2 regions of the Polaribacter sp. 2405UD43-2 genome follow, and region 2 is predicted to be linked to the other one. Evidence: riboswitches for the same ligand, from Rfam matches in the RefSeq annotation. Region 2 holds a riboswitch; the other holds the start of a gene.

Region 1 (16,468 bases), on a different contig from region 2:
AGAATTAGATAATCTTCAAGAAGAAAATACAGAAACCATAACCAAAGTTACAGGAATGTACAAAGAATGGTTTTTAGATTATGCTTCTTATGTAATTTTAGAAAGAGCAGTTCCGTCTTTAGAAGATGGCTTAAAACCTGTGCAGCGTAGAATTATGCATTCTATGAAAGACTTAGATGATGGTCGCTATAACAAAGTAGCAAATATTGTAGGTCATACTATGCAATATCATCCTCATGGAGATGCTTCTATTGCAGATGCAATGGTGCAAATTGGTCAGAAAGAATTACTGATTGATATGCAAGGAAACTGGGGAAATATTCTTACAGGTGACAGAGCTGCAGCTTCACGTTATATAGAAGCTAGATTATCGAAGTTCGCACTTGACGTTGTTTTTAATCCGAAAACTACAGAATGGAAACTTTCTTATGATGGACGTAGAAAAGAACCAATAGATTTACCCGTAAAATTTCCACTATTGTTAGCACAAGGAGCAGAAGGAATTGCAGTGGGTTTATCAACAAAAATATTACCCCACAATTTTAATGAATTGATTGATGCTTCTATTAAATATTTAAAAGGAAGAAGTTTTAAAATTGTACCAGATTTTTTAACAGGAGGAATCGCAGATTTTACCAATTATAATGATGGAAAACGTGGAGGAAAAGTACGTGTTCGTGCAAAAATTTCTCAGTTAGATAAAAAGACGTTAGTTATTAATGAAATTCCGTTTTCTACCACAACTTCTTCTTTAATAGATAGCATTCTAAAAGCAAATGATAAAGGAAAAATCAAAATAAAAAAGATTGAAGATAATACAGCTGCAAATGTAGAAATATTAGTGCATTTGCCACCCAATGTATCGCCAGATAAATCTATTGATGCTTTGTATGCATTTACCAATTGCGAAACTTCAATTTCGCCATTATGCTGTACAATTAAAGACAACAAACCTGTTTTTTTAGGAGTTTCTGAGTTGTTAAAACACTCTACAGATTTAACGGTTGAGTTGTTAAAAAGAGAGTTGGAAATTCAGTTAAATGAATTAGAAGAACAATGGCATTTTTCATCATTAGAACGCATTTTTATAGAGAATAGAATTTATAGAGATATTGAAGAAGAAGAAACTTGGGAAGGTGTAATAGAAGCAATTGATAAAGGTTTACAGCCTCATATTAAACATTTAAAAAGAGCAATTACAGAAGAAGATATTGTACGTTTAACGGAAATTCGTATCAAGAAAATATCAAAATTTGATATTGATAAAGCCAAACAATATATAGAAAGTTTAGAAGATAAAATTGCTGTAGTTAAAAATCATTTGGCAAATTTAATAGACTTTTCAATCGATTATTTTAAAAGCCTAAAAACAAAATACGGAAAAGGAAAAGAGCGTAAAACTGAAATCAGAATTTTTGATGATATTGTGGCATCAAAAGTAGCAATGAACAACGCAAAACTGTATGTAAATAGAGAAGAAGGTTTTATAGGAACTTCTTTGCGAAGAGACGAATTTGTTTGTGATTGCTCTGATATTGATGATATTATCGTCTTTAGAAAAGATGGTAAAATGATGGTGACTAAAATCGACTCTAAAACTTTTGTAGGTAAAGATATTATACACGTTGCAGTCTTTAAAAAGAAAGATAAAAGAACGGTTTATAACTTTATGTATAAAGATGGTGCAAGAGGTCCAAGTTATATGAAACGTTTTAATGTTACTTCTGTAACGCGCGATAAAGAATACGATTTAACAAACGGAAGCAAAGGTTCTAAAGTGTTGTATTTTACAGCAAACCCAAATGGAGAAGCAGAAGTTGTTACTATTAATTTAAGAGCAGTTGGTAGCATTAAAAAACTAAAATGGGATATCGATTTTGCAGATTTAGGTGTAAAAGGACGTGGAGTTCGCGGAAACACAATTACTAAATATGCTATAAAAAGTATCGATTTTAAAGCCGCAGGTGTATCAACTTTAAAACCGCGTAAAATTTGGTTTGATGATGCTGTACAACGTTTAAATGTAGATGAAAGAGGCGATTTGTTAGGCGAATTTAGAGCCGAAGATAAATTGTTGATTGTTACTCAAAAAGGAAAAGCGAAAGCTGTAAGTCCTGATTTGGCAATGCATTTTGATGACGATATGATTGTCTTAGAAAAATGGAAACCTAAGAAACCCATTTCTGCCATTTATTACGATGGCGAAAAAGAACGTTATTATATCAAACGTTTTTTAATTGAAACCGCAGACAAAGAAGAAACATTTATTTCTGAACACGCAAAATCTAAATTAGAAATTGTTGCTACAGATTACAGACCTGTAGCAGAAATTGTTTTTTCGAAACGAAGTATAGAAAATCAAGAGGTTAATTTAGAAGAATTTATTGCGGTAAAAGGGATTAAAGCACAAGGAAATCAGTTAACTACAGAGAAAATTCGTCAAGTAAATTTATTAGAACCTTTGCCTTTTGATGAGCCAGAAAAACCTGTTACTGAAGAGTTAGAAGTTATAGATGAAGAAATAATAGAAGAAACTTTACCAATTGATATGCCAACAATTAAAAATGTATCTGGGTTAGAAGTACCAAATAAAGAGGATAAAAAACAAGCACTTTTAAAGAAAGCTATCAAAAAGAAAAAAGAAAGCACAGATGATGATACGCAACAAAAGTTGTTTTAATAGGGGTTTTATTGATAATGAAAGTTAAAGTGATTTTTAATCCTAAAATTTAAGGAATAAAAATTTCTTTTTCTAAACTTGGAGATTCTTCAGTATTTTGTCTTTATTTAAAAGAAAATTACATTGAACTCACGTAAATAATATTCAATTTTTTTATGATTATTGTAAAATTTTAGGAGAGAAGTCAAGATGACTTCGATAAAAAATCAAATAAAATTATTGCATCTTTTCAAAAAATGTCATTTTATAATCTGTTAACAAATCAGGGTTTGTAATTTTAATCAAATCTTTTAAAACCAAATCGGGTCTTGTAGGTGCTAATTCGTAATAAATGACACCGCCAGTTTTTCCTTTTTTGGTTGATGGCGTGTAGATATTATCATCTTCAAAAGCCTTGAATTTTTTATATAATTGATTGCTTTTTAGTAATTGTTCTTTAGATGAAAAATAACCAGGAGCAATCCAAAAATCGGCATTTGCGCCTTTATCAAAAACACTTTCAAAACTTAAAGACAAACTTCCTTTTCCTTTAGAGTCTTTCCAAAGATAATTTAGATTTGCATCTTTTAAAAAAGTAGCCACAAAACTATCTCCTGCAGGTAAATTCCAAATATCTTTGCTCATAATTGCGCCCGATAAAATTGTGGGTTTTTTAGTTGATTTTAAAGCAATTTGTTTCGCTTTTAGATAATTGTTTTCTATCACTTTAAAAATACTATCTGCTTGTTTTTCTTTATCAAACAAAACTCCAAAAAATTTAATCCATTCTGCTCTTCCTAGTGGAGTTTCTTCTAGCCAATCTCCGTTATAAATTACATTGATCCCTGCTTTTTTTATGGTAGTTAAAGATTTATCTGCAGAAGAAACACTATAACCCACAACTAATTCTGGTTGCAAATCCAATAAAATTTCTGTGTTTAAAGAAGATTCTTTGCCAATCTCTTTAATTTTACCAGCATCAATTAACGCTCTTGTTTTTTCTGAGGATATATATTTTGCATAAGGAAAACCAACAATAGCAGTTTCTTTATTTAACAATTCTACCATTGGAATATGAGTTGTTGAGGTTACTACAATTTTTTGAATTGGAACTTGAATAGCTCCTTTTTTAACTGTTTTGCTATTTGCGTTTTTTTCATCAATAATATATTCAAAAACTTCTTTAGAATTTTTATAAGCAGATTTTATGATTAGTTTTTTTGTTCCATTATCATCAATAATATCAAAGCCTTTAGCGTATTTAATTGCAGTTGCTATTTTTATTTTTTTATCAATTTTAGGATTTTCTTTTTTACAAGAGAATGAAATTATAAAAAAGAGTAAGGCTGTAAATACGTGTAATTTTTTCATTAAGAATAAACTTGATTTTCTTGTTCTAAAACTCTGATAAAAGTAGTTCTTTTGGTTAAACTTTTTAATTTACTTGCGCCAACATAAGTGCAGGTAGATCTAATTCCGCCTAAAATATCTGTGAGCGTGTTTTCTACATTTCCTCTATAAGGAATCTCTACAGTTTTACCTTCTGATGCTCTATAATTTGCAACGCCGCCTACGTGTTTATTCATAGCTGTTTCAGAACTCATACCGTAAAATATTTTAAATTTCTCTCCGTTTTTATCAATCAAATCACCACCACTTTCATTGTGTCCTGCTAACATACCACCCAACATTACAAAATCTGCGCTGCCACCAAAAGCTTTGGCAATATCGCCAGGAGTTTTACAACCTCCATCAGAAATAATATGACCACCAATTCCGTGAGCAGCATCTGCACATTCTATAATTGCGGATAGCTGAGGATAGCCAACTCCTGTTTTAACTCTTGTGGTACAAACAGAACCAGGACCAATACCAACTTTTACAATATCTGCGCCAGCTAATAAAAGTTCTTCAACCATTTCTCCTGTAACAACATTGCCAGCAATAATTACTTTATTAGGATGATTTTTACGCATTTTCTTTACAAAATTTACAAAATGTTCTGAATATCCGTTTGCAACATCAATACAAATAAAATTGATTTGTGGAAATTCTGATAAAATTTGCTTTACTTTTTCAGAATCTTCTTTTCCTGTGCCTGTACTAACAGCAATATTTTGTAAAACTTTATCTGAAAAATTACTAGCAAATTCTTTCCAATCTTTAAGAGAATAATGCTTGTGTATTGCTGTAAATAAATTATGTTTGGCTAAGGTTTTTGCCATTTTAAAAGTACCAACTGTATCCATATTTGCTGCCATTATTGGTATCCCTTTCCAAGTAACATTGCTATGCAAAAAAGTAAACTCTCTTTCTAAGGTAACTTGCGAGCGTGATTTTAATGTAGAACGTTTTGGGCGAATCATTACATCTTTAAAACCTAATTTTAGTTCATTTTCAATTCTCATAAATGTTGATATAATTAAAGTTTAAAGATATTAAATTTGAACACGATTTTATTAGATTGTTAATAAGATTGCATATATATTTGCATAGATTTTGGTTTTGATGTAGAAATTTTTTTGCATCAAATTAAAAGGGAATCTAGTTAAAATCTAGAACTGTTCCCGCAACTGTAAGTTTATGCTGAATTTGTTTCAGTACCTTAATTTAAGGAAGTTATTTATTCTTATGCCACTGATAATATAGTTTATTGGGAAGGCGAATAACTTAAAAACAAGTCAGGAAACCTGCCAATTTTATAATGATTTAAAAACTTTCGGGATAAAGGTTTGTTATATTATGAAGAAAAAAACATTTCTTGCTTTTAGTTTTACAATTTGCATTTGCAATTTCTTATTTGCTCAGAAAGATACAACTGTAGTAAAGTTAAATGAAATAACCTTATCCATTTCTAAAGTAAAAGATTTTTCTAAAGGATATAGCACTAAGTTAATTTCCGATAGTTTACTGCAAAGAAATATTAAATCGTTAACAGAGGTTTTACGTTTTAATTCGTTTATTTATTTTAAAGAACAGGGGTTGGGTATGGTTTCTTCTCCTTCTTTTAGAGGAACTAGTGCTTCTCATACAGCAGTAATTTGGAATGGTATTAACATCAATTCTCAATTAAATGGTCAGACAGATTTTAATGCTTTGGCGGTAAATTCTTACAATAGTATTGTTGTAAGAAGTGGTGGAGGTAGCGTTTTATTTGGTAGTGGAGCAATTGGTGGTACTGTACATTTAAATAACACTATTCGTTTTATTGATGTTGTTAAGCACAAACTTTTATTAAAATATGGTATCTATAATACAAGACATTTTGGGTATAGTTTTAGCAAATCAGACAAAAAAAAATATTTAAAAATTGGCGTTGGTTTTAATGCTTCTGATAATGATTATAAGTATTTAAATACGAATCTTTTTAACGAAAACGGCGAGTTTAAAAACACTAATTACGATATTATTTTTGGATATAAATTAAATGCTAAAAATCAAATTAAATTATATTCTAATTCTTTTTATTCTGATAGAAATTTATCTAGAACCTTAAATGCTCCTTCTAATGATGCCTATAAAGATATAAGTTTAAAAAACGTATTAGAATGGAATCATTCTTTTTCATACAAAGAATCTATCACTACAAAAGTGGGTTTTTTATATGATCAATATAAATATTTTGATGATAATAAAAACAAAAAGATTTTTTCAAAAGGAGTTTCTAATAGAAAAATTTTAAAACTAGAGTATAATAATTTAGTCTCTAATTCTATACAAATTAATGGAGTTGTAGGCGCAGAAATAGTGAAAGCAAATGGTACTAGTTTTAATCATCATCAAAGAAATATATTAACATCTGCATTCTCTTTAAATCATAAATTAAATAAAAATTTAAGTTATGGTTTACAAGTAAGAAAAGATTTTTTAAATGATTTTAATTCTCCTTTTTTATACTCTTTTGCGTTAGAACAAAAGCTTTCTAAAAATTATATACTTTCTTTTAATACTTCTAAAAACTTTAGAATTCCAACTTTTAATGATTTGTATTGGCAGCCTGGAGGCAATAAAGATTTACAACCAGAAGAATCTTATCAATTAGAAATTGGAAACAAATTTAATGTAAAGAAAATAGCATTTCAAATAAACTTTTTTATCATCAAATCGAAAGATTTAATACAATGGAATCCTAATAGTTCTGGACTTTGGAGTCCTGAAAATATATCAAAAACAGAAAATAAAGGAATCGAATTTACTACAAAATATAGCTTTAATTATCTGAATCATTTTTTCGATTTCAATTTAAATTATTCATATACAAATGCTAAGGATTTAGAAAATAAGCAGCAATTATTTTATGTGCCAAAGCATAGAGCAAATTTTTTAATCAATTATAATTTTGGTAATATTTCTATGTATTATCAGCAATTATTTAATGATAAAGTACGTTTTTTAGTCGATACAATACCTAGTTATACTGTAGCAAATTGGGGTTTAAATTATCAGATTCCTAATCTAAAAATAAAAACAACTATTGGTTTTGCTATTGGTAATTTATTCAATTTTAACTATCAAAACACTTTGAGCAGACCTATGCCTGGAAGAAATAATCAATTAATATTAAACATAAATTTTTAAAAAATGAACATCAAAAAAACAATTTTTTTAGTAGCACTATCAGGAGTTTTATTTTCTTCTTGTAGTAAAGACGACCAATTGCCTAAAGGCGATTATGATAACGGAATTTTAGTATCTAATGAAGGTGCTTTTAGTGGAGGTACAGGAACCGTTAATTTTATTTCTGACAATTATGCTACAGAAGAGGCAAAAGTATATAATAAGGTGAACAAAGAAAATATAGGAACCATACTTCAATCTATTGGGTTTAATGGTGATGATGCCTATTTAATATCAAATGTTGGAAATAAAATTTCTATTGCAAATAGATATACAATGAAAAAAATTACTGAAATTTCATCAAAATTAAACAACCCTAGATATATGGCTTTTGCAAACGGAAAAGGTTTTGTAACTAACTGGGGTGCAGGAGGTAATAAAACGGATGATTTTATTGCGGTAATTGATTTAAAAACAAATACAGTTTCTTCTACAATTGCTGTTGCTGAAGGACCAGAACAGATTATTGCTAAAGGCAATTTTTTGTATGTTTCTCATAAAGGAGGTTGGGGTGCTGGTAATTCTATTACTGTAATTGATGCAACTAAAAAAACGATTGTAAAAACGATTAAGGTAGGAGATATACCTGATGAAATGGCTTTTGATACTAGTGGAAATTTATTAGTTTCTTGCGAAGGAAAGGCTGCATCAAAATGGAACCCAAATGAAGTTTTAGGAAGCTTAGTAAAAGTTAATACAATTTCGAATAAAGTTTCTTCTACTATTAATTTTGCTTCAGGTTTTCACCCAAATGTAATGACTGTTTATAACGGAGCAATTTATATTTCTACAGGTACAGGAGTTTACAAAATGTCTGAAAGTGCCAATACAGTTCCTGCATCTGCAATTATTACCACTCCTGTTGGAGGTATGTCTGTAAAAGGAAATAAAGTATATGTTACAGATGTTAAAAATTTTAAAACAAATGGAACTTTAAAGATTTTTGATGTTACTACAAAAAAAGAGTTAAAAGAATTTACTGTTGGTTTAATTCCAAGAAAAATATACTTTAATTAACAATTTTTATTTCCCCCGAAATTTATGAGTTTTTACTCATAATTAGAAAGCCTTCTTTTAATTAAGAAGGTTTTTTTATTTATAATAATTTTTTTACTTCATTTTTAATAAAGCTAGTTGCAGTTTCTGTGGGTGGTAATGTTTTAGCGTAGTCTATTAAAACATTTTCTCTTAAATCATTTGCAAATTTAGCGTTTTTGGCAACTTGTTTTAACTTCTTAATTATGGCACTTTTTGCGGCAACAATTGCCGTCCAAGAAGCATTAGAAATATAAATTTGTTGTACTAAATTATGCTCAAACTCTTGTTCTATATTGGCAATTAAGAGTTGTAAATAATCGTTAGTATTGTCAGAAATTGGTTTTATTCTCACCAACATTTTTATAGGATTTATACGCTCGCAAAACAATAACATTCGTTCATAAGCTTGTAATTTAATAGGCAAAGAATCTTTCTTTTTTGCGGCTAATAATTCTAATTTTTTTTCTGAGTTTTGTTGTTTTAAAAATCCATTAAACATAGAGTAGGCAACAAAACCTGTTACAACAGCAGGTAAAATATAGGCAATACTTTCTAAAATTTTATCTTCCATAAACTATAATAACTTTAAGAAATGCAAATATAAAACTCCCAATAATATGGCAAAGCCAAAACTTAATAAAGTACCAATTAAAATATATTCTGTAAGCTTTCTGTCTTTAGATGAAGTTAAATCGCCAAATCTAAAAACCGATTTTGCAGCCAATAAAAAACCGATAGCTTCCCAATGATTTGTAATGACAAAAGTAAACACAAACAAACGTTCTAAAATACCAATATAACGTCCTGCTTTTGCTAAAGAATCATCGTTTTCTTTCTTACTTTCAGGATTCCATTGTGTAATAATTATTTTAATTAAAATGGCTGATACAAATACTACTAATAGTAAAAATATTACTAAAAGTAAATTTTTATCTGTGATTATTTTTTCTGATAATAATGAAAAATCTTCATAAAACGAAGTTGCCAAGACCAACATTAAAATGTGTAAAATTTGATCTATAAAAAACCAAACTCTTTTTGTTTTTTTCTTTTGTAGGTAGAGTTTTAAAACATCAATTATATAATGCGAAGAAATAATCAACAAAAATGCGAACCCATATTCTTGTAAATTAAATTGAAAAATAATTAAAAATAACAGTGCGTGAATACCAATGTGCAAATATAATTTTACAGATTTTGCTTTCTTTTCTTCTTTGTTTTTCACCCATTTTTCTGGTTGAAAAACAAAATCTCCTAAAATATGAGCTAATAAAAATTTTAAGAATAATAACATATTTATAGCTGTGTTTTTTGTTCAATTAGTTTTCTAAAGCGTTTTTCTAACTTCATAATTTGTTCAAAACCAGCACGTTTTTGGCGTTCACTAACTCTACCTTGTGTAATACCTAAAATTTTTGCAATTTCTTTTTGTGTCGCATTTTTTTCTTCTAATGAAATTTTAAATACTTCTGCCGAGTTTTTTGTCCAAGAATCTATAGTTAACAAAGCTAAATCAAAGGCTATATTTAATTCATCATCAATTTCTTGCCAAGGTGTTTTTATAGCTAAAGTTTGCTTCTTTAAATAATTATCAAAAGCAAAACCAGAGTTTACAAAAGCCTCTCCATTAGATGCTGTAATTTCTAAAGCATTGTATTCTTTTTTGCCAATTCCAATTCCAATTCTAACATCAATACCTTCTATTCTTTTTAAATTAGATTTTAATTTTAAAGCTCCATAAAATGCTTCTTCAAAATTTTCTATTTCTAATTGAAAACTATCACCTCTATAAATTTGCCAAAATTTTGGAGATTCACCAAAAGTAATTAAGGTTTCTTTAAGTGCTTTTAGCCAAAAATTACCTTTATTTCTTCTCGAATCTATAATATCACCTGTTAAAATGCTTGTCATTCAATAATTATATTTATTTCAAAAGTATAATATATTCTTATAGAAAACAAATTTATCTGCTTATAAGCAGATATTTGTGTTTATCTGTCTATAAGCAGATATTTGTGTTTATCTGCCTTAAAGCAGATAAATATACTGTTTATACAAAGCTAGAATTAACCAAATTATTCGGGTTTTAAGACGAACATTTTTTAAGAATAACTTGTGAATAAAAACTAACAATCTTATTATAAAAAAACGAATAGTTTGGTTAATTTCACATTTTTAAATTCTTTCAAAAACATTCTATTGAACACCTATTTAAATTCTTTAAACGAAGCACAAAAACAAGCTGTAATTCAGAAAGATGGACCAATGATTATTATTGCGGGTGCAGGTTCTGGTAAAACCAGAGTATTAACCTATAGAATTGCACATTTAATGCAGCAAGGTGTAGATGCTTTTAATATTTTATCGCTCACATTTACCAACAAAGCTGCCAGAGAAATGAAAGAAAGAATTGCAGCAGTTGTAGGCGTTAGCGAAGCCAAGAATCTTTGGATGGGAACTTTCCATTCAGTTTTTGCAAGAATTTTACGTTCGGAAGCAGATAAGTTAGGTTTTCCATCAAATTTTACAATTTACGACACACAAGATTCAGTTCGTTTAATAACTACAATTATTAAAGAAATGAATTTGGATAAAGAGCGCTACAAACCAAAGCAAATTTTAGGGCGAATTTCATCATTCAAAAATAGTTTAATTACAGTAAGAGCCTATTTTAATAACTCTGATTTACAAGAAGCTGATTTGCACGCAAGCAGACCAAAAGTTGGTGATATTTACGCAGCATATGTTGATAGATGTTTTAAAGCTGGCGCAATGGATTTTGATGATTTATTACTGAGAACCAACGAGTTATTAGCGCGTTTTCCAGAGGTTTTGGCAAAATATCAAGATCGTTTTCGATATATTATGGTAGATGAGTATCAAGATACAAATCACTCGCAATATATCATTGTTAGAGCGTTGGCAGATCGTTTTCAGAATATTTGTGTGGTGGGTGATGATAGTCAAAGTATTTATAGTTTTAGAGGCGCAAATATTCAGAATATTTTAAGTTTTCAGAAAGATTATCCTGATGTAAAAACTTTTAAATTAGAACAAAATTATCGGTCAACAAAAAATATTGTAAATGCTGCAAACTCTGTCATAGCAAGAAATAAAACCAAATTAGATAAAGAAGTTTGGACGTCTAATGACGCAGGAGATTCCATTAATGTTATGCGTACCATTTCTGATGGTGAAGAAGGACGTTTTGTAGCACAATCTATTTGGGAAAATCAAATGAATCATCAATTAATTTCAGATGATTTCTGTGTTTTGTACAGAACCAATTCGCAATCGAGAGCCATTGAAGATGCATTAAGAAAGAAAAATATCGATTATAAAATTTATGGTGGAATTTCCTTTTATCAAAGAAAAGAAATCAAAGATATTTTGTCTTATTTGCGAATTCTTATCAACCCAAATGATGAAGAAGCTTTAAAAAGAATTATTAATTATCCTGCTCGCGGAATTGGCGCAACTACTATAGATAAGCTTACTATTGCTGCAAATCATTATAAAAAATCAATTTTCGAAATCATAAAATATATTGATAAAATTGACCTGAAAATAAATACTGGAACTAAAAATAAGTTACAGAATTTTATGAATATGATTTTACGTTTTCAGATAGAAAGTCAAACTAAAAATGCCTTTGAAATTGCAGAAATTGTGGTGAAGCAAACTCAAATCATTAAAGATTTAGAAAAAGACGGAACGCCAGAAGCAGTTAGTAAAGTAGAAAACGTACAAGAATTGTTAAACGGAATTAAAGATTTTATCACCGATAAAACTGAAGAAGGAGAAGATGCTTCCTTAACATCCTTTTTAGAAGATGTGGCTTTGGCTACTGACTTCGACTCTAAAAAAGATAATGACAAACCAAGTGTGTCTTTAATGACCATTCATCAATCTAAAGGATTGGAGTATTTATACGTTTATATTGTGGGTTTAGAAGAAAATTTATTCCCTTCTGCAATGAGTATGAATACAAGAAGCGAGTTAGAGGAGGAGCGTAGATTATTTTATGTGGCGTTAACAAGAGCAGAAAAAGTGGCGTATTTAAGTTATGCCCAAACACGTTATAGATGGGGTAAATTGGTTGATGCAGAACCTAGCCGATTTTTAGAAGAAATAGACGATCAGTTTTTACATTATTTAACTCCAAAAAATCCATCTCATTCTGTAAATAATTTTATAGACAAAAGTATTTTTGATGATGCACCAAAGAAAATTCGTTTTCAAAAACCAATTCAGCGTAAAAAAATAGAGCGCGATTTGGCAAAAAAGAAAGAAATTATTATTCCTAAAAATCTAAAAAAAGTATCAGAGGCAAAATCAAAAACCAATTTATTTGATAACAATATTGTAGTTGGTAGTATTATTGAGCATAATAGATTTGGTAAAGGAGAAGTGATTTCTATAGAAGGAAAAGGACCAGATAAAAAAGCAAATGTTAAATTTTTAAATGCTGGAACAAAGAAACTTATATTACGTTTTGTTAAATTAAAAGTGATTGGTTAAAAATCAGCTTGAAAACTAAAAATAAATCGTTATTTTGCAACGTTAAATAACTACAACAAAAAATAGTTAAATCTTGTGTTTTCAAGATACTTCACTAAAACATAATAAATGACTTTCGATTTAGAATACAATTCAGAAAGACCGTTAATGATTATACCAGAATACGGCAGACATATACAAAAATTAGTAGACCATTGTGTAGCTTTAGAAACTAAAGAAGAACGCGATAAAATGGCAAAAGCAATTATAGATGTAATGGGTAATTTGCAACCTCATTTACGTGATGTTCCTGATTTTAAACACAAATTATGGGATCAATTGTATATTATGTCAGATTTTAAATTAGACGCAAATTCGCCATATCCACAGCCTTCTAAAGAAGAATTGCAAGAAAAACCAGAAGCTTTAGCGTACCCAAAATCGGCATCAAGATACCGTTATTATGGTAACAACATTCAAACAATGATAGATGTAGCCTTAAGTTGGGAAGAAGGCGATAAAAAGGAAGCGTTGGTTTTTACCATTGCCAATCATATGAAAAAATGCTACTTAAATTGGAATAAAGATACTGTAGATGATGCAGTCATTTTTAATCATTTATACGATTTATCTGACGGAAAATTAGATTTGAGAAACTCTGAAGAAAAGCTTTCGGAAAGTAAAAACTTATTAAGAAAAAGAAATTCTCAAGGTCAGAATCACTCAAAAAGTAATCACAAAAAATCTCATCATAGTAATCAACATAAAAATAGAAAAAGATATTAATCTATGGCATCATTTAAAATTGAAGGAGGGCATAAATTAAGCGGAACCATTACTCCACAAGGAGCAAAAAATGAAGTTTTACAAATTCTTTGTGCGGTTTTACTAACTCCAGAAAAAGTAATTGTAAACAATGTTCCAGATATTATTGATGTAAATAAACTGATTTTTATTTTAGGAGAATTAGGTGTAAAAGTTCATAAATTAAGTAAAAATACTTACTCTTTTCAAGCGGATGAAATCAATTTAGGCTATTTAGAATCTGATGATTTTAAAAGAGATGGAAGTTCGTTAAGAGGTTCTATTATGATTGTTGGTCCATTATTAGCAAGATTTGGTAAAGGATATATTCCAAGGCCAGGAGGAGATAAAATTGGGCGTAGAAGATTAGATACACATTTTGAAGGTTTTATTAGACTTGGTGCAAAATTCCGTTATAACAAAGAGGAGCATTTTTACGGAGTAGAAGCAGAAGAATTACAAGGAACAGAAATGTTGTTAGATGAAGCTTCTGTAACAGGAACAGCCAATATTTTAATGGCATCAGTTTTAGCCAAAGGAACCACAAAAATTTACAATGCAGCTTGTGAACCTTACATCCAACAATTATGTAAAATGTTGAATGCAATGGGTGCAAAAATCTCTGGAGTTGGTTCTAACCTATTAATTATTGAAGGTGTAGATTCTCTTAGCGGTTGCGAACATACTGTGCTGCCAGATATGATAGAAATTGGTTCTTGGATTGGTGTTGCAGTAATGACAAAATCCGAATTAACTATTAAAAATGTTAGTTGGGAAAACCTAGGACAAATACCGAATGTATTTAGAAAATTAGGAATTACTTTAGAAAAGAAAGGTGATGATATTTACATACCAGAACAAGAATCATATGAAATTCAAAATTATATAGATGGCTCTGTTTTAACGGTTGCAGATGCGCCTTGGCCTGGTTTTACGCCAGATTTATTAAGTATTGTTTTGGTAATAGCAACACAAGCAAAAGGTACTGTTTTAATACATCAAAAAATGTTTGAAAGCCGTTTGTTTTTTGTTGATAAATTGATTGATATGGGCGCAAAAATTATTTTGTGTGATCCTCATAGAGCCACTGTAATTGGGCATAATTTTGAGTATCAATTAAAAGCTACAAAAATGACATCTCCAGATATTAGAGCAGGAATTTCATTATTAATAGCTGCCCTTTCTGCAAGCGGAACAAGTATTATTAACAATATAGAACAGATTGATAGAGGTTATGAAAATATTGAAGCCAGACTAAAATCGATAGGAGCTAAAATTGAAAGAATTAAAGATTAACTAGTATAAAATTATAATCAAATGAAAAATATTTTTTTTACTCTTTTACTTATATGTGGTATAAATACTTTTGGACAAAAGAAAAAAGTACTGTTAATAGGCATAGATGGTTTACAATTTGAGCAAATATCTAAAGTAGAAACTCCAAACTTTGATAAATTCACAATCAAAAAAGCATTTGCAGGTGGCGTTTTTGGTACAAAATCAGAACAAGTTACTTCTAGCGGACCAAGTTGGGTTACAATTTTAACAGGAGTTTGGACTGATAATCACAAAATAACAAGTAATTCTTCTAAACAAGTTTGTAATTTTCAAAGTGTTTTTAATCATATTAGAACAGAAAAAAAAGATAGTTATTTAGCAAGCATTTCTACATGGAAAAACATTAACTTGTTGTTATACAAAGACATATATAAAGTAAATTTTTCTACTCAAGGTGGTACAGATAACGAGTCTACTAATTTAGCATTATATCAAATTAAAGAGAAATCACCAGATTTTATTTTTGTTCATTTAGATGAAATTGATGGAACTGGTCATTCAAAAGGATTTGGAAAAGAATATCATACAGCAATTAAAAAAGCGGATAATAATATTGGCAAACTTGTAGAGGCTACAAAAATTAGAGAAAGTAAATATGATGAAGATTGGTTAATTATCTTGGTTACTGATCACGGTAGAGGAAAAGGAGGTTTTAGTCACGGTAAACAAACAATACAAGAAAAAACAATTTTTATTGGCTTAAACAAAAAAGGGAATTCTTATTTTAAAAACATACAGAATAATAAGGTAATAAACTCCATTCAAGATTTAGAAAAAACTGCAATTCCTCAAACAGCAGTAGTACCCACAATCTTAAAATATTTAGAAATACCAATAAAAGATGAATGGAAATTAGATTCCAAACCTTTAATAGATTAAAATTAAAATAGTGTCAGTTTGACACTATTTTTTTGTTGGCAACATTTTTGCCAATAAATTGTATACAATTTAACGATTTCAAAGAAATGGGTAAGAAAGAAAATATAAAAGAAGAAGACATAAAAAACGAACAAGATACTGTTCAGGTTGAAGAAAACCAAGAGGTTGCTGAAGAAATAAAAAAAGAGGAACCAACAGCAGAGGAGTTAATTAAAGCAGAAAAAGATAAATTTTTGCGTTTGTTTGCAGAGTTCGAAAACTATAAAAAAAGAACATCTAGAGAGCGAGTTGAGTTATTTAAAACAGCAGGGCAAGAATTAATGACATCTTTACTGCCAATTGTTGATGATTTTGAACGCGCTCTGACACACATAGAAGAAGACAAAGAGGCAGAAGAATTAAGAAAAGGAGTATTATTAATTTATAACAAGTTCTACAAAACTTTAGAGCAAAAAGGATTATCAAGAATAGAAACAAAAAAAGGCGATATTTTTGATGCTGAAATCCATGAAGCAATAACACAAATTCCTGCACCATCAAAAGACTTAAAAGGAAAAATTATTGATTGTGTAGAAAAAGGATATAAATTAGGAGATAGAATTATTCGTTATCCAAAAGTAGTTATCGGACAAT
Region 2 (16,468 bases):
AAAGAAAAAGGAACTGTTAATTGTTGATTTTCTAAATAAAATTGATGAAGAGAAAAGCTTAAAATAAATAAAAAAAAGAAAACGACTGAAAAAACAAGAATATTTTTAATCATTAATTCTATTGGCTTGTTTTATTAATGAATACATTGCTAAAAATATAGCAAACAACGTTACGGTTTCTGTTAAAAAAGTAGTTTCAAACTTCTTATCTAACCATTCTCCTAACAAAAAACCTAAATAAATTGTTAACCCCATTTGCAAACCTGCTCCTGAGAGTTGTAATGCTTTATTAAGCGGTTTTTTCTGGGATTCTTTTTTGCTCATTGCTAGAATTCAATTCTTTTATTGCGCCTTTCATAGCACACGTTGCGTTGAATGATGCTCCTGGTTCTATAGATAGTTTACCAATTACAACATCACCAGAAATATCTGCAGTTGTTTTTATGGTGAGTATGTTAGACACAAATAATTCTCCCGAAAACTTACCCTCTATGTCTGCATTTGTAGCTTCTACTTTTCCTTTTATAAAACCATCTACGCCAATAATTACTCTACCGTTTGTAATTAATGTTCCGTCTAAAGTGCCATCAATTCTAAAATCTCCATCAGATTTAATATCGCCAACAATGGTTGTGTTTTTAGCTACAACATTTCTTTCCATAGTTTTAGGTTTTTGAGAATTTTTATCTTTATTACTAAACATTTTACTTACTTAATTGTTTTATTATTGCTTTTGCTTTCTTTCCTTCTTCTGTGTTTCCATAGTTTACAATAACAAATTCTAAGGCAGCTTTATAACTGTCTTTATCTTTGTATTTACCTATTGCATAAGCTTTTAAGAGTTCAAATTTAGCAATTATTTTTGAATTCTGAATTTTAGGTAAAATTTCATCAATCTTTTTTACGGTTTCTTCAAACTTATTTTCTTTGTATAAATAATACGTTTCTTTATATGTTTTTTCAATTTCGCTAACAGCTACATCTTCTTCTATAACTGCGTTTGGATTTTTTATGATTTGAGCAAACTTAGTTTTTGGATACCTATTTAAAATGATATTCTTATGAATTTCTGCCTTAGAAGTATTCTTTTGGTTTTTATAAATTTGATATAAATGCCAATTTATGGGTAAAATTAATTCTTTCTTCGGATGTAAATTTTTTACTCTTTCTAACCTTTCTATGGCTAATTTTGTGTCTTTAAACTGTTCTTTGTAAATCAATCCTAATTCGTATAAAGCCTGATTTCTGTCTAACTTTAAAGTATCAATCACTTTTTTATTTGTAGGAATTGTTTTTATATAGCTCGCCAAATCGTAACGCGAACTTTTTTTGTTGATTTGCGCAGCATCTTTTGCATTCCCTATTTTTATTTTTGATGACCATCTCCAATCATCAGCCAATTTTCTGTTTCCCCAAATTTTTGCGAATTCTGTTTTACCAAAATTCAAAGATTGCGAATTATAGAAATACCATTTTCCTTTATTCCTAGATTGTAAAGAACTACCACCAAAAGAACCACCAAATGCTTGCTGATTTAATCGTAATTGTGCAGCTTCTTCATCTTTCTTTTTTAAATTATCTATATATTTTTGAAAATAGTTTTCTTGGGCTTCTTTAGACATTGAAGCAATTTTAAGAATGCTATCGTTCTTAGAAATTAAATTTTCGTAGGTAATTAATGATGCTAAGTTTTTATGCTTTCTTTTAATTCTTCTAAACCTTAAATTTAAAGTGTCTGTAGAAACTTTTAAAACACTATCATAATAAGAATTTGCCACCAAATATTTTGAATTCTTAAAATGCAGGTTTCCTAATTTCTCGTAAGTAAATGTTTTTTGTTTGTTGCTACCAGCAGATTTTAACGATTTATTGTAAGCCTTAATTGCTAATTGAATACTGTCATTATCTTCGTGTAAAACGCCTGTTTGATAATACAATTCGTCTAAATATTTTTTATTATCTCTGTTTTCTATCAACTCATACATTCTGTCTAACAAGGCAACTTTAGATGAATCTTTGGTGGTGTTTTTTGCAACTTCTATATTCGCATGAATTTTGTATTTATAAGGCGATTTTTTAAAGTTGATGATTTTATCAAACACCAAAACAGCAGAATCTTTTTTGTTTTCTGCGCTGTAAATTTGTCCTAAAATAAATAAGTTTCTTGCTCCTTGTTCTTTGTTATTTAGGGTTCTTGTGGCTTTTAATAAATGTTCTTTTACTTTTTGTAGGCTGTCTGTTTTTACATACGCCATTGCCAAAGCTGTGTGCGCTTGTTCTTTAATTTTATCAGGCAAATTTTCTTCTTGTCCTTTTCTTATTTCTAACAATAATTTTAAAGATTCTATTGCCAATTCTTCATTATCTATTCTGATGTTGGCTTTGGCTCTCCAAATTTTAGTTTCGCTAATTAAACTTGCATACGGATAACTTGCAATTATATAGTTAAAGGCTTCTATTGCCGGAATAAAACGTTGTTCGTAATAACGAGCTTTACCTAGTAATAAATACGCATCATCAATTTGATTATTGCGCTCTATACCATTAATATTCATTCCGTGTTTTTGAATGGCTTTTACCGCTTTTTCTTCGGCTTTGCCAAAAGGAGTAGATGCTTTTTGCACTTCATTTCCATCATCAAACCCAGAACCAATACCAGAATTATATTGCGGAATAGTAACTTTATCTTCTTCAAACTTTATGGGTTCTATTGGTAATTGAGCAAACCAATCGTCTTTATATCTATCATTAATTCCTTTTACACCTTTTTTAAAGGCTTCTTTACCATTAAAAAGCACATTGTATTTTGTGTTTAATGAATGCCAATTTCTACTGATAACAGTGTCTTTTTTTGTGCTACAAGAATAAAGTATTGCAAATACTGAAAGAATGAATGCTATTTTTTTAGTGTATTTCACACAAATAAATATTGATTAAACTATTTTTAACTAAGCTAAGAAACTAAAAAACTCTTATTTACAACTACTTTATTAAAAAAATAGTATAAATAAGAGCGTAAAAATAGTAATAAATTAAGAATAGTAGAGCTATACAGAAAAATAGCTTTCTAATTCTTTTAAAGTTTCTGCAGATGTTGCTATATCTTTTACTACATTTCCTTTGTCTAAAACAACAATACGTTCGCAAACTTCTGTTACGTGTGTTAAATCATGGCTAGAAATTAAAACGGTAATTTCTCTATTTTCTGTTAACGTTTTTATAATAGATTTTAATCTGATTTGTGTTGTTGGATCTAAATTTGCAAAAGGTTCGTCTAAAATTATTACTTGTGGATTGCCCATTAATGCAGCAATAATTCCTGCTTTTTTCTGATTTCCTTTGCTTAAATCTCTTAAGTATTTTTTCTTTCCTAGAATTTCTCCATTAAAAAATTCATCAAATTGCGATAAAAACGATGTTACATCAGCCTTATTCATTCCGCGTAAATCGCCTATAAAATCGAAATATTCTTCGGGTGTTAAATAGCCTATTAAAAAAGATTCATCAATAAAAGACCCTGTAAAATTTTTCCAATCTTCGCTTGTATTTACAACAATATCATTATTGGTAATTGCACCTGTAGTTGGTCCAATTAAATCTAATAAAATATTGAACAATGTTGTTTTTCCTGCACCGTTATTACCTACCAAACCAAAACTTTGTCCTGTAGGAATCTTGATATTTTCAACATTTAAAACTTCTGCTTTTCCGTATTTTTTTGAAATATTATTGATTGTAATCATTGTTTTTTTCTTTAAAGTTTGTGTTGTTTTATGCTTCTTTACCAAAAGCGTTTATCATAACATATTTGTCTTTTATGTATTTTTTTTCGATGAATTTCATAAAATAATTTTTAAAAACCAATCCTAAAATACCCACTAAAGTAACTGCTATAAATCCTGAATTATATCCTACAAATTTGTCGAAAACCCAAAATAATAACATTGGAAACAACATTAATGGAATAATAATTAAAAACTGTGTTGCGCTTGTACCTTGTGTGTTACCAAAACCTCCTTTTGTTAAATCGATTCGTTTTCTGTTAAACGAGCCTGCATACAATAAAAAAAGTGAATTAAAGCCAATATTAAAAATGGCGCCAGCCGTAATCATTAAGAAAATTTTGGTTCCAAAATATAAATATGGAAAACTTAAGAAGTACAAAATTGTTGTCATTGCAACCATTAAAAACCATTTAGATTCTAAAAATTTACGATATCTAAAACTTTGGCTCATTAACATTTTGTAATGTGCACTATCCCAAGCTGGGATAAACTGTCCGTAGTTTAATGCAAAACCCCCTGTTACAAATAACGATGCAAACATTAACCAAGGTAATTTGTCTTTATAGGCATCCATTGTAAAGAAAATCAATCCATAAAAAAGAAATAAGAAAGACATTAAAAAAACGGTTTTGGTTCTTTTGTTTCTCCAAATTAAACGGATGTCGTTCTTTATAAACGGAGCCACATCTCCTAACTTATCTGCCCAAGATAAATCTGCCGAATTTGCTTCTTTTATTTTGGTGGCAACTGCTTCATCTAAATACACTAAGTTGCGTAATTGTTTATAGTTTAACCCATATAAAACCGCTAAAACAACAATGCCTAGTAAAGAATAAACGGGATTTGCGTAAATGGCATCAAAAAAAGCTCCTCCAAAGCCAACAACATCTAGAGTAGTATACTTTTGCAACCCAATTAAACCCAATAAAAGAGTGGCTAAAAAAATGAGTGCTTTGTTATTTTTATTGATTAAAAAATTAAGAAAATTGGCAGATTGAATGATTAAAATCATTGCAAATAACCAACCTAGAACTCCTGTTGTATTGTAGCCTTCTGTAATTAAAACAATTGCAAACGGAATGTAAAAAAACAAGCTTAAAAAATTAAAGATAGAAAAAGCCGATTTTCCTAAAACATAATGTACCAATTTGTTTTTTGGTATGGGTAAAATCAGTAATGGTTTTATGTTCATTACGGGTAATTTTTGCATTAAATACCTAAAAATTAAATCGCCAAAAATAGCAAACAACAAATAAGAGTTTACCAATTGCAATGGGTCTGATTCTGGAAATTCTTTCTTTAAAATGTAATAGCCACCTACACCAATGGCTAAAAAAGAAACAATAAAATACAAGACAAAAAAGCCCATAATTATTTTTAAAGCAATTCCTTTTTGCCAATGAGAAGAACGGAAATATTGTTTCCATTCTAGTTTTAAAAAGTGTGAAATCATATTTGGTTAATTAGTTTGATTGGTAATAAGTAGTTTATAAATAGAAATTGTTACAATTTTTAAGAGATTTTATATTCTGGGTAAGTTTCTTGTAATAATTCTTCTGCTTTTTTTGGGATAACTTCTAAAGAAACATATAACAAAATACAAATCGCCATTAAAAAAAGACTCATTAAAATTGTTTTATAATCTCCTGTAAAATTAAAGTTGAATGAATGAAAAGGATAGGTAGCAATAATTGCAGAATTTGCTCCTCCTTGATTAAATAAAAGATCTTCTAACATCCATTTTTTTTCTTTTCTTTTTATCTTTTTTTGAAGTTGTACTAATTTAAAAAAAGCAAAAATAGCGGTTATAAAAAATAGCGTAAATATTAGATAGTTACCAAAAGGATATTGTATAAGATAATAGAATAAATAAAAGATTCCAATTGTTAAAATAATTTTTGGGAGCTCAAACCATTCTTTGGCAAATCTCCATAATATGTTAACATACTTTTTACTCATCTGTTTTTGCTTAGCTTCTACAACATTCATAAAACCAAAAACACCAAATTTTTTAAAAGATTTATTACGAGCTTCAATAAATGATAAATCAGGCTGTGCCTGCCAAATTTGTTCTATATCGTTGGCTAAATGATCTACCAATTCTGTTTGTACATCATAATGTTCTACATAATGTTTTCTGGTAAACTTGTAGAGTTCTTGTATTTGATTTTGGGTTAGTGTGTTTTCCATCTTACTCCAAACTAAATTTAGGGTCTACCAAATGCTGCATCGTTTTTAAAAATTCTTGCATTTCTTCTAATTTATTAGCGGTTTCTTTAGTGCCACTTTCGGTAAGTTTGTAATATTTTCTAAGACGATTTCCAACTTTTGCAACTTCTACATCTAACAAACCATCTGCTTCTAATTTATGCAATGCAGGATACAAGGCACCTTCAGTAATTTTTAATTCTCCTTTGGTGAGTTCTTTTACTTTTTGAGTAATTTCATAGCCATACATTTTAGTATTAGTTTCTAATAATTTTAAAATAATGGTTTGCAAAGAACCTTTGTATAATTTCTGATTTCCCATAAAACAAATATATGCATAATTTTTTTATGCATAAAATTCTTATGTATTAATTCTTAAAAAATCCTGAGATTATTCTTCTCAGGATTTTTTAACTCAATATAATAAGGATTCCCTTTTTCAAGGGAATGACAAAATAATTATTTTGTCACCTTTAAAACATCCGCAATAATACGTTCTAGTTCTGCTTTAGGTAAAGCTCCATTTGCCATTTGCGGATCTCCTTCTGCAGGACAAAACAACATAGATGGTATACTTCTAATACCAAATGCAGCAGACAATTCTTGTTCTGCTTCTGTATCTATTTTATAAATGTCAATTTTGTCTCCATATTCTTCTGAAAGCTGTTCTAAAATTGGCGCTAGCATTTTACAAGGGCCACACCAATCTGCATAAAAATCTATTAATGCAGGTCTTTTTCCTTCAAACTTCCACTCTTTATTTTTTTCGTAATTAAAAACCTTTTCTAAAAAGGTTGCTTTTGTTAAGTTTTCTGTCATAATAATCTATTTTTCTCAACCTTGTTGAGATTTCATTAATTTGTCTTTCCTAGAAATCGGGAATCTAATTTTTATTGTTTTTTTAATACTAAAAAAGTTGCACAAAAATAGTCGTTTTTATTCCTATAAATTACAAACTGTTAAAATCGTCTTAAAATGAAGATTTTTTATCCATTTTCTGCTAACTTTGAGCAATCACTAATACAATCAAAATGAAGAAATTAATCATTCCTATCTTATGCGCAAGTGCAATTTTTGTGTCTTGTAAAGAAGAAATTAAACAAAGAAATATTGACGTGAAATACCCTGAAACTGCTAAAATAGCTGTTGTAGATACATTATTTGGAACAGCTGTTACCGATAATTATCGTTGGTTAGAAGACGATAGAAGCAAAGAAACCGAAGCTTGGGTAAAAGCAGAAAACGAAGTTACATTCGATTATTTAAGTAAGATTCCGTACAGAGAACAACTAAAAAATAGGTTGTCTGAACTTTGGAATTACGAAAAAGTAGGTACTCCTTTTAAAGAAGGAGATTACACGTATTTTTATAAAAACAACGGATTGCAAAATCAATACGTTGTTTACAGACAAAAAGAGGGTGGTGAACCAGAAATATTTTTAGACCCAAATACGTTTTCTGAAGACGGAACAACTTCTTTAGGTTCTTTAAGTTTTTCTAAAGATGGAAAAACTGCAGCCTATGCAATCTCTGAAGGTGGTTCTGATTGGAGAAAAATTATTATAATGGATGCTGAGTCTAGAACGATTAAAGAAGATACTTTGATAGATGTTAAATTCTCAGGAATCTCTTGGTACAAAAACGAAGGTTTTTACTATTCTAGTTACGATAAACCCAAAGGAAGTGAATTGTCTGCCAAAACAGATCAACACAAATTGTATTATCATAAATTAGGAACTTCACAAAAAGAAGATCCTGTTATTTTTGGCGGAATTCCATCAGAAAAACATAGATATGTTAGTGGTTATTTAACAGAAGATAATAGATATTTACTTGTTTCGGCATCTGTTTCTACATCTGGAAATAAATTATTTATCAAAGATTTAAGCAAACCAAATAGCAAATTGGTAACCGTTTTAGATAATGTTAAAAGCGATACTTATGTAATAGATAATAGAGGAAGCAAACTTTATTTAGTTACCAATTTAAATGCTCCAAATAAAAAAATTGTAACGGTAGATGCTACGAATCCAACTCCAGAAAACTGGAAAGACTTTATACCAGAAACAGAAAATGTGTTATCGCCATCTACAGGTGCTGGTTATTTCTTTACTGAATATATGGTAGATGCTGTTTCTAAAGTGTTACAATACGACTTTGATGGAAAACTAATTAGAGAAATAAAACTACCAGGTGTTGGTTCTTCTGGAGGTTTTGGTGGAAAAACAGCTGCAAAAGAGTTGTATTTTTCATTTACAAACTACAACACTCCAAATTCTTATTATAAATTCGATCCAAAAACTGGAACTTACGAATCTTACTGGAAACCTTCAATTGCTTTTAATTCTGATGATTATGAAAGTAAACAAGTTTTTTACAATTCTAAAGATGGTACCAAAGTTCCGATGATTATTACTCATAAAAAAGGAATTGAATTAAACGGAAAAAACCCAACTATTTTATATGGTTATGGCGGATTCAATATTAGTTTAACACCAAGTTTTAGTATTGCCAACGCAGTTTGGATGGAACAAGGTGGAATTTACGCAGTACCAAATTTGCGTGGTGGTGGAGAATATGGTAAAAAATGGCACGATGCTGGAACGCAGATGAAAAAGCAAAATGTATTTGACGATTTTATTGCAGCTGCGGAATATTTAATTGCTAAAAACTATACATCTTCAGATTATTTAGCAATTCGTGGAGGTTCTAACGGAGGTTTGTTAGTTGGAGCAACAATGACGCAAAGACCCGATTTAATGAAAGTTGCTTTACCAGCAGTTGGTGTTTTAGATATGTTGCGTTATCATACATTTACTGCAGGTGCAGGTTGGGCTTATGATTATGGAACCGCAAACGACAGCAAAGAAATGTTCGAATATTTAAAAGGATATTCGCCAGTACACAATGTAAAAGAAGGTGTTTCTTATCCTGCAACAATGGTAACTACAGGTGATCATGATGACAGAGTTGTACCAGCACATAGTTTTAAATTTGCCGCAGAACTGCAAGACAAACAAGCAGGAAATAATCCAACTTTAATTAGAATAGAAACCAATGCAGGCCATGGAGCAGGAACTCCTGTTGCTAAAACCATTGAGCAATATGCAGATATTTTTGGGTTTACTCTTTTTAATATGGGATTTGACCAATTACCAAATCCGCCAAAAGCGAAAATTAAGAGTTAACTCTTAAAAAACAATTATAAAAACCGATGCAAAAGTGTCGGTTTTTTATTGGGCGTTACCTTGCAAAAAAAATTATCAACTAAAAACAAACAGAAACCTTACTTTTGTTAAGTGCTAGAAGAAAAATATATCGTTTCAATACACAAAAAACAATCTTTACTAACGACGAATATAAAACATTAGTGAAACCTATTTAAACAACTTGTTTTATTTTAATTGGACTTCCATTAAAAGTAATTACATCATTTTCTTGTTTTCCTAACAATAATTTTCCAATAGGTGAAGAAACAGAAATTGCAAAATAAGTATTGTTTTTAACTGTAATTTGTCCTGCAGAAATTGATAAAAAATAATTAGCTTTATCTGTATAAATAAGACTTCCTAAATGTGCGTTTTTTGCTGTTTTAAAACCATTTATTTTAGCCAATGTTTCTTTCATTTGTGCAATTCCTAACAGTTGTTGTCCTGCTTTTTCCATTTCTAATTGCAACATTGCTCTACCTGTTTCGTGTTTATCGCCAGCAGAACTTTTGGTTTCAGATTGTAGTGCTTTTTGGTTCGAATTAATAATTTCTTCGACTGTTTGCAAACGTTTGTTAACATAAGCAAGACATTGCTTGTAAAGTTCTTCTTTTGTATTCATTTTTTAAATTCTTGACACTGCTAATTTAATAAGCAATCTATTTAAAAAATGATGAGATTGCTTCGTTCCTCGCAATGACGCTCTATACCAAATCTACCAATTCTTTACCAACCAAACTACCAATGGCAACACCCATTCCGCCTAAACGAACTCCACAAAAAACATTGTTAGAGAGTTGTTTTACAATTGCTTTTTTCTGATTTCCTACACCCATAATTCCACTCCATCTATAATCAATTTTAAAATTGATGTTGGGTAAAATTGTGGTTTTTAAAAGCTCTTCTAATTTGTTTTGAATAATTTTGGTTTGTCCAAATTCTGAGGTTTCTTCACCTTTAAAATCGAGATTTCTACCACCGCCAAACAAAATTCTATTATCAATATTTCTAAAATAATAAAAGCCTTTATCTAAATGAAAAGTTCCTTTTACGTGCAAATTTTTTATGGGTTTTGTAATTAAAACTTGTGCTCTTGCTGGTTGTACATTTTCTTCTAAAAGCTGATTTGTAAATCCGTTTGTAGCAATCAATAATTTATTGGTTGTAAAATTAAGTTGATTGGTTTTAATTTCAACTTTATTTTGGGTTTCTTCAAAACTTTTTACAATAATATTATTTAGAATTTTAATTCCTTTTTGTTGCGCTTTTTTTAATAATTGGAAAGCCATTTTTCCTGTATCAATTTGTCCTTCAAAATTATTAGTAATGTAGTTTTTATACACATTTTTAAATCCAAAAAAATTATCATCAACCGTAAATACATCCGACTTAAAAAGAGGTTTTAATAATTTATTTATATTGTCTTTTTTTACTAAACATTGGTTAAAAAAGGATTTATCTTTAAACAATTCAAAACCATTGTTTTGTTGAAAATCAATAGTTGCATCGCCTAAATTTTTACGAAGTAATTGTAATCCTTCCCAACGTTTTTTTACTAATTGATAAACTTCTTCTTCTGTATGCGTTTCTAAATCATTAATCAATTCAGATAAACTGCCAAAGCAAGCAAAACCTGCGTTTTTTGTACTGGCTCCTTGTGGTAACATTCCTTTTTCTACAACTAAAATTTTTGCTTTTGAATGCTTTTTTTTGAGTTCTAAAGCACAATTTAAACCCACAATTCCGCTACCAACAATTGTAAAATCGATGTTTGTAAACCATTCTTTAAGTTCCCAATAACTATAATTCATTAAAAATCAAACTTTAATTGCACCCAAACAGGTTCTTTTTTTTCTGTGTTTAAATTTGAGAAAGATAATCCTAATAATCGCACAGAGTTTTTTAATTTTTCTTGGTACAACAATTCTTTTACAACTGGAAAAAAGGTAGTTTTTTTTTGCATAAAATATCCAACTGTTCTGCTTCGGGTTTGTTGTGTAAAATCGGAATATTTAATTTTTAAGGTAATTGTTTTTCCTTTTGTGTTCGATTTTAACAGTCGTTTTTCAAGTTCGTCAGCAATTTTGTCTAACTTTTCTATCATAAAAATTTCTGAAGAAATGTTTTCGAAAAAAGTACGTTCTGCTGCAATCGATTTTCGAATTCTATTCGGTTTTACTTTGCTATTATGAATTCCGCGAACAATATTGTAATAATGTTTACCCGATTTTCCAAAAAGATTTGTTAATTCTTCTAATGATTTTTTCTTTAAATCGTTTCCAACAAATATGCCTAAATTATACATTTTAGCTGCTGTTACTTTACCAACGCCATAAAATTTATTTACGGGTAATTCTTCTAAAAACGGTATCACCTCTTCTGGATTTACCGTTTTTTGGCCATTTGGTTTGTTTATATCAGAAGCAACTTTTGCAATAAATTTGTTAATCGAAATTCCTGCGGAAGCTCGCAAACCTGTTGTATCAAAAATTTTTTGACGAATTTCTTGGGCAATTAAACTTGCAGACGGATTTCCTTTTTTGTTTTCGGTAACATCTAAATACGCTTCGTCTAAAGAAAGTGGTTCTACTAAATCTGTGTATTCGTAAAAAATTTCTCTAATTTTAGTTGTAATTTCTTTATAACGAGAAAAATCTGTTTTTACAAAAATTAAATGCGGGCATTTCTGTTTTGCTAACATTCCGCTCATAGCAGATTTTACACCAAATTTTCTAGCTTCATAACTGGCTGCCGAAATTACACCACGTTTTCCACCACCTCCAACAGCAATTGCTTTTCCTTTTAACTCAGGATTGTCCAATTGCGCCACAGAAGCATAATATGCATCCATATCTATGTGAATAATTTTTCTATACTGTTTATAAAATTCCACTTTAGTGTAAATCTAAAAAGTTTCTTATATCAACTCAATTGTAATAATTGTATCTATTTTAAACTTTTGAGGTTCTTTAACCTTTAATAAAAAGGCAGTTAAAGGTATGCATTTTTCTTAAAGTAATCTTATCAATAAAAAGTAAAATTCATCTTTTATTATACTAAAAAAGAATTTACTTTTGCACGGTAAAGTTTTGGTTTTTTAGAATGTTTTATTCAAAAAAATTAAAAGGGAATCAGGTAGTTTTTAAGAATAAAAAGCCTGAGCTGTACCCGCAACTGTAAGCTAAGTCTGTAAAGATGTTTGTTAAATCTTACACCACTGTCTGTTTTTTAGATGGGAAGGTTTTAACAAAACGCAAGCCAGGAGACCTGCCAATACTTATATGCGTTTTTTTAGCTTTCGGGATAAAAGTTAATAAAGGATTTTTTCATACTTCAACCTGTTTTTAAATCAATTAAATAGTTGTTGTGTGTTATATATTTTGAAACAATTTTAATAAACTATATAATGAAAAATTATGTGTCTAAGCTAGTTTTAGTTAGCTTACTAATGGTGCTATCTTGCTCCAAAAAAACAGAAGAAACTCCTGTATATGATAATGCTTTTGTATTGTCTTTAAAAAGTGATGGAACTTCTATTAGTTATCTTAATGACAAAAAAGAAATTACTTTAAACGTTTTTAAATCTCTAGACAAAAGAAGTACTTCTTTTTCTAGTTTTAAAGATAAGTTATTTGTGATAAGTCAAAAAGGTCCAAATTTCGTTTCTCAATTAAACCTAGAAACTTTAGAAGTAGAAAATGTTGTTACAAAATCTAAAGTTAGCTCACCCTCTTATTTAAAAATGTATTCTAATACAGATGGATTAATAATTAGTACTGGTGGTAGAGGAAGAAGAAAAACTTACAATCTTTCAAAAATTAACATTACTAATGGCGTAGAAGAAAAGCTAGAAGGTTTTTCTGATAAAATACTCTATAATAATTCGGCTTTATTATTAGATAACAATAATGTTTTAGTGGCAGATGCTAAGGAACTAAAAGCTTTTAACATAGTAACCAAAAAAGTAAAAAAATTACTAACGTTTACTGAAAATATTTCTGGTGTTGTAAAAGATGAAGCTGGTGCTATTTGGGTGGCAACAGAAAAAAGAACAGAGAAAGCTGCTTTTACAAAATTAAATGCAAATTATACTATAAACAAAGTAGTAGAGATTAAAGACCCTAAAATAAACCTTTATAAAAACAGTATTTTAACATTAAATTCTTCAAGTAATAATGCTTTTTGGGCAGAATCTTCTTCTGGTAAAGTTTATACTTTTAATACCCAAACTGAAACCATCCAAGAATTTGCAACACCAAATACAAATGGTATTGCTATTACAACAATTGTTAAAGAAAACCCAATAACAAAACAAGTTTATGTTATTGGATTAAAAGATTTTTTAAGTGCAGAGAATAGTATTTTAACCGTCTACAAAAAAGATAAAACTTTAGAAAAAACAGTTGAAAAAGTAGGAGAATCGCCTATAGATATTTATTTTTCTAGCAAATGGTTTGCTACCAAAAAAATAAAGTAAAAACAATGATATAATCCCAATAATTTGTTTTATTGGGATTATTTTTTCTATTTATTTTTTAAAAATTTAGTACAAATTTGAGTTACTTTTTCTAACTCTTTAGAAAGTAATTTTTCTTTCCAAGGATGAGAAGTATTAAAAACGTGATTGGCATTTTTAATAATTTTAAATTCACTTTTTGGGTTCCATTTTTTGAGACTTTCTGCTTCTTTAATAAATACAGAAGTGTCCTTATCTCCGTGAATTATAAGTTGTGGAATTTCTAAATTTTCTGTAGCTTTTTTAATATTTAATCGATTTTCATTTTTAATAAAATCTAAATAAAACTGATAATAATGAGGCATTTCTTGATGAGTTCTGCCGTTTTTTACATAATAAACACCTTTTTCTTTCCAAGATTCAAATCTTTCATTTTTTGGAAATCTACTTTTATAATCCGAAACTCCAGCCAATGTAATAACCTTTTTAATACGAGAATCTTCATTCGATTTTAGCAACACAATTCCTCCTCCTCTACTATGACCCATTAGCGAAATTGCGTCTAAATTAACTTCTTTTTTAAAATTAGGATTTGTAGAAATCCAATCTATTACAGATTCTAAATCATCCAATTCTTTGGTATAATTATTATTTCCAAAAGCCTCTAAATCAGGAAAATCTATAGGTTGTTTAACTGTTCCGCCATTATGTGAAAAATTAAATTTGATAAAGAAAAAACCTGCTTCTGCAAAACTTTTTGCCATTAAGTTCCAAGCTCCCCAATCTTTAAAACCTTTGTATCCGTGGCAAAAAACAACCATTGGTTTTTGTTGATGCGCTTCTTTGTAAAAAACATCAACCAAAATTGGTTTTTGATGTTTTCCATCAACAATACTATTTTTAAGTATTTTCATTAATAATCATTATACTACAAATTTAATAAAAGTAAATAAAGCAAAGCTAGCTGTTATAAAACTTAAAACTAAATTGATGTTGTTGGTTAGATTTCCTGTTTTTTGTTGAATTTTATGCGCATATTTTCCATACAAAAACAAAATGTAAAAAGTGCCAATTACGGAGCCACAGATAAATAAAAGCATTGAGTTTGTGTTAAAATCCATTAAATTATAATTAGTAAGAAAAGCTATGATTCCGCAAAAGAAAGGAATAGCAAACATATTTAGTGAGGATAAAACAACGCCAGTAAAAAAAGAATTTTTCTTTTTATTATTAAGTTTAATCTGTTTTTTTTCTTTCTTATTTTGATGATAAAAAAACACAGATAAAAAGAATAAAACCACAATTCCTGCTTTTTCTAAAAAGGTTATTAACATTGGGTTATTTGCAATGTATTTTGTTAAATAAACAGAAATATAAGCTTGAAAAAGAACAATTAATAGAGCGCCAAATATAAAGTAATTGAACTCTTTTTTCTCTCCTTTAAGTCTTATTTTTAAAGCGGTCATATTTAACACACTTGGAGGTGTGTAACCTAAAAAAGAAAACAGCAATCCTAAGAAAAAAATTGAAATCATTTGCCTAGTTTTCTATTTAGGTCGAAATCAATTCTTTAAAATTACTATTTATTTATAAATAAAAAAACGCATCAATAATGATGCGTTTTAAGAATATAACTTTTAAAAATATAAGTCTAAATAACTCCTTGAGCTAACATTGCGTCTGCAACTTTTACAAAACCTGCAATATTTGCTCCTCTAACATAATCTATAGAACCATCATCATTTTTACCATATTCTACACATGAACTATGAATATCTTCCATAATTACTTTTAGTTTAGCATCTACCTCTTTACGAGTCCAACTTAAACGTAAAGAATTCTGACTCATTTCTAAACCAGAAGTTGCTACACCACCTGCATTAGACGCTTTTCCTGGTGCAAATAAAATACCTGCTTCTTGAAAAGTGTGCATTGCCTCTGGTGTAGAAGGCATATTTGCTCCTTCAGAAACACAAATACAACCATTATCTATTAATGTTTTTGCTTCATCTCCATTTAACTCATTTTGAGTTGCACAAGGTAAAGCAATATCACATTTTACAGACCAAGGTCTTTCTCCTTTTACAAATTTTGCTGATGGATATTTTTCTACATATTCGCTAATTCTACCTCTTCTGTTATTTTTTAAATCCATAACAAAAGCTAACTTTTCTGTATCTATACCATCTTCATCATAAATATATCCTCCAGAATCAGAAAGCGTTACTACTTTAGCACCTAATTCTATAGATTTTTCTGCAGCATATTGCGCAACGTTTCCAGATCCAGAAATTACAATAGTTTTTCCGCTAAAAGAATCTCCTTTAGTTTGCAGCATATTTTGTGCAAAATACACAGTACCATAACCTGTAGCTTCTGGTCTAATTAAAGAACCACCCCAAGAAGAACCTTTACCTGTTAGAACTCCTGTAAATGTGTTGTTTAATTTTTTGTACATACCAAACATAAAACCAATTTCTCTTGCTCCAACTCCAATATCTCCAGCTGGAACATCAGTATTATGACCAATATGTCTGAATAACTCTGTCATAAAAGCGTGACAAAAACGCATAATTTCGTTGTCTGATTTTCCTTTTGGGTCAAAATCAGAACCACCTTTTCCTCCACCCATAGGTAAAGTTGTTAGCGAGTTTTTAAATACTTGTTCAAAAGCTAAGAATTTTAAAATACTTGCATTTACTGTTGGATGAAAACGTAAACCACCTTTATAAGGACCAATTGCAGAATTCATTTGAATTCTATAACCTCTGTTTACTTGAATTTCTCCTTTATCATCAACCCAAGAAACT

What was found. A riboswitch is a leader RNA that binds a small molecule or an ion and turns the genes downstream of it on or off. The one in region 2 is predicted to bind cobalamin.
Region 1: linked by a shared signal. The riboswitch ahead of ACY2RX_RS02950 (TonB-dependent receptor plug domain-containing protein) and the one ahead of ACY2RX_RS11320 (hypothetical protein) in region 2 are both predicted to bind cobalamin.

The regions. Positions count from the first base shown of each region.
Region 1 is NZ_JBYVJX010000001.1:591,520-607,987, reverse strand. Features, by position in the region: gene ACY2RX_RS02965 (DNA gyrase/topoisomerase IV subunit A) at 1-2,680, shown strand, start outside; gene ACY2RX_RS02960 (ABC transporter substrate-binding protein) at 2,897-4,030, opposite strand; gene guaC (GMP reductase) at 4,030-5,067, opposite strand; cobalamin riboswitch at 5,159-5,356, shown strand; gene ACY2RX_RS02950 (TonB-dependent receptor plug domain-containing protein) at 5,402-7,237, shown strand; gene ACY2RX_RS02945 (YncE family protein) at 7,241-8,293, shown strand; gene ACY2RX_RS02940 (DUF7935 family protein) at 8,373-8,885, opposite strand; gene ACY2RX_RS02935 (DUF3307 domain-containing protein) at 8,889-9,608, opposite strand; gene ACY2RX_RS02930 (sigma factor-like helix-turn-helix DNA-binding protein) at 9,611-10,225, opposite strand; gene ACY2RX_RS02925 (ATP-dependent helicase) at 10,514-12,835, shown strand; gene ACY2RX_RS02920 (DUF4290 domain-containing protein) at 12,944-13,600, shown strand; gene murA (UDP-N-acetylglucosamine 1-carboxyvinyltransferase) at 13,604-14,914, shown strand; gene ACY2RX_RS02910 (alkaline phosphatase family protein) at 14,936-15,835, shown strand; gene ACY2RX_RS02905 (nucleotide exchange factor GrpE) at 15,922-16,468, shown strand, end outside.
Region 2 is NZ_JBYVJX010000008.1:7,076-23,543, forward strand. Features, by position in the region: gene ACY2RX_RS11255 (DUF6168 family protein) at 1-113, opposite strand, end outside; gene ACY2RX_RS11260 (AtpZ/AtpI family protein) at 106-324, opposite strand; gene ACY2RX_RS11265 (bactofilin family protein) at 290-703, opposite strand; gene porW (type IX secretion system periplasmic lipoprotein PorW/SprE) at 705-2,918, opposite strand; gene ACY2RX_RS11275 (ABC transporter ATP-binding protein) at 3,048-3,743, opposite strand; gene ACY2RX_RS11280 (DUF5687 family protein) at 3,772-5,238, opposite strand; gene ACY2RX_RS11285 (hypothetical protein) at 5,298-5,975, opposite strand; gene ACY2RX_RS11290 (PadR family transcriptional regulator) at 5,977-6,315, opposite strand; gene trxA (thioredoxin) at 6,453-6,812, opposite strand; gene ACY2RX_RS11300 (prolyl oligopeptidase family serine peptidase) at 7,025-9,181, shown strand; gene ACY2RX_RS11305 (3-oxoacyl-ACP synthase) at 9,375-9,824, opposite strand; gene ACY2RX_RS11310 (NAD(P)/FAD-dependent oxidoreductase) at 9,907-11,013, opposite strand; gene dinB (DNA polymerase IV) at 11,013-12,095, opposite strand; cobalamin riboswitch at 12,276-12,491, shown strand; gene ACY2RX_RS11320 (hypothetical protein) at 12,609-13,679, shown strand; gene ACY2RX_RS11325 (alpha/beta hydrolase family protein) at 13,727-14,572, opposite strand; gene ACY2RX_RS11330 (LysE family transporter) at 14,582-15,193, opposite strand; gene gdhA (NADP-specific glutamate dehydrogenase) at 15,310-16,468, opposite strand, start outside.